DNA from 2 places in the Pandoraea pulmonicola genome. Region 1 is predicted to be linked to the other one. Evidence: predicted binding sites of a transcription regulator. Region 1 holds the regulator's gene; the other holds the start of a gene.
The links. The regulator NrdR, encoded in region 1, represses ribonucleotide reductase genes. The targets are predictions, from matches to a motif close to CACNANATNTNGTG.

Region 1 (3,420 bases):
CGCCCGAGATCGTCACGGTACCCTTGGCCTCGTTCTTCAACGTAGCGTTGTCGAGATTCGCCGCCTTGAATTCCACCTTGCCTTCGTTGACGATCGTGGCGCTGCCCGCGGAAGACTTTTGGAACACCAGTTTGCCGGCGTCACTCTTGGTAAGCGTGCGGGGAGTAGACTCGCGTGCCGCCGCATCAACCTCATCCTGCGTGACTTCGCTGCCGACCGCGATCTTGCTTTCCCCCGCGCTGGCACCTTCATTGAAGGTCAGCTCACCACCATTGGCGAGCTCGATCATCGCCTTTCCGGCGCTAGTGCCCTTGCCGAAAGTGATCTTTCCGGCCGCTTCCGTGCTCCCCGTCGCTTTGTGCGCCTTCAACGTCACATTCTCGGCGCTGGCGTCAATCCCCGTGCCTTCCGCCAGGAAATTCAGCTCGCCCTTCGCACCCACGTCGATCGCAATCTTGCCGCTGCCTTCGATCCCCGTTTTCATCTTCAGCACGCCATCGGCGACGTGAACTTTGTGATCGGCGTCTGCGAGGACGCGAAGGGTGTCGATGGAACGCGTTTTTACGCCGCTGCCATCAGCTGCCGCGCCGTGAATGGCGTCGGACTCGCTACCGGAGAAGCTGCCGAGTTCGAGCGTCGCAGTTTCGACGATCTTGGCGTGACCAGAGGCGCCAGCCGCAGCTTCGTCAGCAAAAGTCTTCAGGTTTATGTCGTTCCACGAAAGAACGGTACCGTTCTTGTCAGCAGAGGCAGCGTTGGCGTCGAGGATGAACGTACTTTTGAGCTTGTCCGAAGCGTCCTTGCTTTCCACACCTTCGAACACGGCGACCTTGCGGTTCAGCAGTGCCAACGCTTGCTCCGCCTTAGTGAGCGCATTCTTTGCATCTGCAATCGCGGTATTGACGGTTTCGTCCTTCACCAGCGTGTCCACGGCCCCCTTCTTTGAGTTGATTTCGGTATGAGCACTGATGTCTTCTATTTTTTCGACCAACTCCTCAAGCTTTGAGAGGTCAGAGGAATGAATTGTGATTGGATTTCCTTCATCGTCCCTCAGATCTTTTACACGCTTATGCTCCGCCTTGAGTTGGTTATCTTTCACCGCCTTAAGAGCATTAAATTGCTCTTCCGAATCGCCTTTCGCCAATGCATCTCGAATTTCCTTGGCAATTTCGGAGAAATTATTTGCATTGTCGCGCAGGGCTTCTTTAGCCGCTATCTCATCAGTTGCCTTCGCAATCGGACCGGTACCGTCCAACTTCAGCGCCTCAAGTCGCTCTCTTCTCTCCGTCTGCCACTGTTCCTCGCTGTCCGCCACTGCATACCCCGGCAGCGCAGCCATCGTCACCACGGCCGCTGCGGCCATGCAAATCTTCGTCTGACGCAGGGCGCTCGACTTCGGATAAACCTTTTGCATTCGATAATCCATAAGTTAATTCGTGAAAACGATGAGCTTTTTCCCATCGCACTCCAGACACGGCACTACGACCTGCGTCAAGGCTCACGAATTCTAAAAGGCGGACTATCGAATCAAACTCAAAATCACCTATTTTTGATACTTAACTCAAAGACTACGGAATATTTAAATTGCGAATTTTCACAATCAAATAACGCTTTAAACAATTGAAATTTCCCAAAAATTTTTAGAAACTCAACAGCAATATCCCAAACTATAAATATTGATGTACGCAAACAACGTTGACCAATAAACATCGGGAAACGGCCCGCCCTCGTTCTCTCCCTCGCGCGCACCCATAAAAAAACCCGCCGCGCCCTTTCAGGCACGACGGGTTTTCCGTCTGTCTTCGCAGCGGCAGGCTTTACAGCCTCCGGCGATCCCTCACACGTGCGTCCACATCACCCCACCGGCTTGCGCTTCGGCTTGAGGTCCGTGCTGTCGATCTCCTCGAGCACGTCGCGGAACTCGGCGATGTCCTCGAAGCTGCGATACACCGACGCGAACCGGATATACGCGATCTTGTCCAGCCGTTTGAGTTCGCGCATGACCAACTCGCCAATCCGCTGACTCATCACTTCGCGCTCCGCGCCGGCCAGCAGCTTGTATTCGATGCGCGCGATCGCGGCATCCATCGCTTCGGCGCTCACGGGGCGTTTGCGAATCGCCAACTGCATGCTCGCGCGCACCTTCGTGCGGTCGTACTCGGCGCGGCTGCCATCTTTCTTGACGACGGCCGGCATCGCGAGCTCGACGCGCTCGTACGTGGTAAATCGCTTGTCGCACGACGGGCATTTCCGGCGCCGCCGGATGGCAGCGCCGTCTTCCGCTTCACGCGAGTCGATGACCTGCGTGTCGTCGTGCCGGCAGAACGGGCAGCGCATGCGTGTGACGTCCGCCGCTTAGCCGTAGACCGGGAAACGCTTGGTCAGCTCGGCCACCTGGCCACGCACCCTGGCGATCGTCTCGGCGTTCTCCGGGTTGTCCAGCACGTCGGCGATCAGGTTGCCGACCTGCTCGGCTTCCGCTTCCTTGAAGCCGCGCGTGGTCATGGCCGGCGAGCCCAGACGCACACCGCTCGTGACGAACGGCTTTTCCGGATCGTTCGGGATCGCGTTCTTGTTCACCGTGATGTGCGCTTCGCCCAGCGCGGCTTCCGCCGCCTTGCCGGTGATCTTCTTCGCGCGCAGATCGACCAGCATCACGTGCGACTCGGTACGGCCCGACACGATGCGCAGACCGCGCTTGACCAGCGTCTCGGCCAGCACGCGCGCGTTCTTCGCGACCTGTTCCTGATAAGCCTTGAACTCGGGCGTCGCGGCTTCCTTGAACGCCACGGCCTTGCCGGCGATCACGTGCATGAGCGGTCCGCCCTGGATACCCGGGAAGATGGCCGAATTGATCTGCTTCTCGAACTCGGCCTTCATCAGGATCACGCCGCCGCGCGGGCCGCGCAGGCTCTTGTGCGTAGTCGTGGTCACGAAGTCGGCGTGCGGCACCGGGTTCGGATACACGCCAGCGGCGATCAGACCGGCGTAGTGCGCCATGTCGACCATGAAATACGCGCCGACCGACTTGGCGATACGGGCCAGGCGCTCGAAATCGATCTTCAGTGCGAAGGCCGAGGCGCCTGCCACGATCATCTTCGGCTTGTGCTGTTGCGCGAGCTTTTCGGCCGCGTCGTAATCGATGTCCTCGGCTTCGTTCAGACCGTAGCTCACCACGTTGAACCACTTGCCCGACATGTTCACCGGCGAACCGTGCGTGAGGTGACCGCCATGCGCGAGGCTCATGCCCATGATCGTGTCGCCCGGCTTGAGCATGGCGAAATACACGCCCTGGTTCGCCTGCGAGCCGGAATTCGGCTGCACGTTCGCGGCTTCGGCGCCGAACAGGGCCTTCACGCGATCGATGGCCAGTTGCTCGACGACGTCGACATACTCGCAACCACCGTAGTAGCGCTTGCC
Region 2 (3,420 bases), 1.0 Mb from region 1:
TGACGGATTCGACGAGGCAACAACAGGTTTCACCGGCCGGCAACGGCCCTTGGCGCCGCCCCTGTGAGCGGCGCGGGATGGTGCGCGTGTCGTACGACACGAGTCGACGCCATCCCCGGGCGTGGTCACGCCCATGGAAGCCTCTCGGTCAAGTTCGGCGAGGGGCTTCTTCTTTGGGAGGTGTGGGCGCCCGGCGGCGGCGTTACGCCAAGTGGGCTACAATGCCTCCCCTCGCTCTACGGGAGTTCGCTGTGCCCGTCATGCTCCAGTCATCTGCGTCCCCTAAGGTTGCGCACCGGCGCTGTTACCCGTGTCGTTCGTATCGTGTGTATCGCTCATGCGACCGCGTCGTTGCGTGCGCGTCCGTGCGCGTTGCGACGTCGCCGCGAGGTGACGCATGAACGCACCGGACCGACTGCCCGTCTTCACGCTCGACGGCAAGGGCTGGGTGTGCGAAGCGGAGCATCTGCCGTCGCCGAACTTCGATGCCCGGCCGCAGGGCATGCCGATCGACCTGCTCGTCGTGCACAACATATCGTTGCCGCCGGGACAGTTCGGTGGCCCCGAGATCGCGGCGTTCTTTCAGAATCGTCTCGATCACGATGCGCATCCGTTCTTCGACGAGATCCGTGGCGTGCATGTGTCGTCGCATTTTCTCGTGCGGCGCGATGGTGCCTTGCAGCAGTTCGTGTCGTGCGATGCGCGGGCGTGGCACGCCGGGGCGTCGTCGTTCGAGGGACGCGTGCGCTGCAACGATTTTTCGGTCGGCGTGGAACTGGAAGGCACCGACGACGTGCCGTTCATGGCAGCGCAGTACGCAACGCTGGCAGCGCTCACGCGCTTGTTGCGTGAGCGTTATCCGATTCAAGCCGTGGCCGGACATGCCGATATAGCGCCGGGGCGCAAGACGGATCCGGGTCCGCACTTCGAGTGGCGGCGCTTGCGCAGGATGGCGGGACTGAGCGCGGCGGCGTTGCCGTTTCAGCCGACCGATTAATCCCCGATTAATCCCCATACCCGGGTAGGTTTTGCTTGACACGGCGGTGCCACGGGCCTTCCCGGTAGAAGAAATTTTTGGGTTTGCGGAGTGCGTCATCTCCACTATACTTAGTGCCAATTCGGGTGCTGACCACTATATCTAGTGGTTGATGTGGAGATCGGCGCCGGAAGCAAAACCATCAATACCGTGCTCGTCCCGCGGCGTTTTGCGCAGGCGGCACAGCAGCGAAGCCATGCAGCGGACATCTCGAACCCTTGGCCGTCAGTCGGTCGTGCTGTGTTCAGCACTTCGCTCCATCGGCGCCCCCCAGGGCGTATTTTTGCCGGCAGTAAAACTGGTAGAGACGCGCTAACAGCACCATCTCATTGGAACGGGAGTTTTTACATGCAGACCAACGAAAACCTCACCCGCCCGAACCCGACGCCTGCGGCGAATGCCGGCAATGGCACGGGTGCGTCGGCGCCCCAGACGACGGGCGCATTCGAGCCGGCGACCAACGCCGACTACAAAGTGATTCGACGCAACGGCGCGGTGGTGGGTTTCGAGCCGTCGAAGATCGCGATCGCCGTGACGAAGGCGTTCCTGGCCGTAAATGGCGGTCAGGGTGCGGCTTCGGCGCGTGTTCGCGAACTCGTGGAACAACTGACGCAGAACGTCGTGCGCGCATTGGTGCGCAGCCGCCCGAACGGCGGTACGTTCCACATCGAAGACATTCAGGATCAGGTCGAACTCGCGCTCATGCGCGAAGGCGAACACAATGTGGCGCGCGCCTACGTGCTCTACCGTGAAAAACGTTCGCAAGAGCGTGCTCATGCGGGCGAGGCAAAGCCGGAGACCGCCGCCCCCGCCGCGCCGGTGCTGCATGTCACCGACAACGGCGTGAGCCACCCGCTCGACATGGCCGCATTGCGCGGTGTGGTGCAGGCGGCCTGCGAAAACCTCGGCAGCGAAGTCGACGCCGAGCCGATCCTGGCCGAGACCATCAAGAACCTGTACGACGGCGTGCCGCTGTCGCAGGTCTACGATTCGGCGATCCTCGCCTCGCGTACCCTGATCGAGAAGGAACCGGCCTACAGCCAGGTCACCGCACGTATCCTGATGCACACGATCCGCCGCGAGATTCTCGGCGAAGAAGTACCGCAGGCCGAAATGCCGGCTCGCTACATCGAGTATTTCCCGCGCTTCGTCAAGCAGGGCGTCGAAGCCGAGTTGCTCGACGAGCAACTGCTCTCGTTCGATCTGGCCAAGCTGGGCGCCGCGCTCGACGCCTCGCGCGATCTGCAGTTCAACTACCTGGGCCTGCAGACGCTGTACGACCGTTACTTCCTGCACATCGACGGTCACCGCATCGAAATGCCGCAGGCGTTCTATATGCGTGTGGCGATGGGCCTGGCGCTGAACGAAGTCGAGCGTGAAGCCCGCGCGATCGAGTTCTACCAGATCCTGTCGAGCTTCGACTTCATGAGCTCGACCCCGACGTTGTTCAACTCGGGTACGCGCCGCTCGCAGCTCTCGTCGTGCTACCTGACGACCGTCTCGGACGACCTGGAGGGCATCTACGAAGCGCTCAAGGAAAACGCGCTGCTCTCGAAGTTCGCCGGCGGTCTGGGCAACGACTGGACGCAGGTTCGCGCGCTCGGCTCGCACATCAAGGGCACGAACGGCAAGAGCCAGGGTGTGGTGCCGTTCCTGAAGGTGGTCAACGACACGGCCGTGGCCGTGAACCAGGGCGGCAAGCGCAAGGGCGCCGTGTGCGCCTATCTGGAAACGTGGCACCTGGACATCGAAGAATTCCTGGAACTGCGCAAGAACACGGGTGACGACCGTCGCCGTACGCATGACATGAACACGGCGAACTGGATTCCCGATCTGTTCATGAAGCGCGTGATGGAGGGCAGCGAATGGACGCTGTTCTCGCCCTCGACCTGCCCGGACCTGCACGACAAATACGGCAAGGCCTTCGAACAGGCGTACACGGCCTACGAAGACAAGGCCGCGCGCGGCGAGATCAAGCTGTTCAAGAAGGTGCCGGCGCAGGCGCTCTGGCGCAAGATGCTGGGCATGCTGTTCGAAACCGGCCATCCGTGGATCACGTTCAAGGATCCGTGCAACATCCGCTCGCCGCAGCAGCACGTGGGCGTGGTGCATTCGTCGAACCTGTGCACGGAAATCACGCTCAACACGAGCGAGACCGAAATCGCCGTGTGCAACCTCGGCTCGGTGAACCTCGTGGCGCACATGAAGCAGACCGCGAACGGTTACGAGCTCGATCACGAGAAGCTGCAGCGCACCATTCGCGTGGCGATGCGCATGCTCGATAACGTCATCGACATCAACTACTACGCGGTGGCGAAGGCGCGCAATTCGAACCTGCATCATCGTCCGGTGGGCATGGGCATCATGGGCTTCCAGGACTGCCT

Region 2: the regulator NrdR is predicted to act here: its motif matches at 1,131-1,144, upstream of RO07_RS22295 (ribonucleoside-diphosphate reductase subunit alpha).

The regions. Positions count from the first base shown of each region.
Region 1 is NZ_CP010310.2:4,168,196-4,171,615, forward strand. It holds gene RO07_RS17700 (autotransporter family protein) at 1-931, opposite strand, end outside; gene nrdR (transcriptional regulator NrdR) at 1,855-2,337, opposite strand; gene glyA (serine hydroxymethyltransferase) at 2,356-3,420, opposite strand, start outside.
Region 2 is NZ_CP010310.2:5,180,760-5,184,179, reverse strand. It holds gene ampD (1,6-anhydro-N-acetylmuramyl-L-alanine amidase AmpD) at 398-997, shown strand; gene RO07_RS22295 (ribonucleoside-diphosphate reductase subunit alpha) at 1,385-3,420, shown strand, end outside.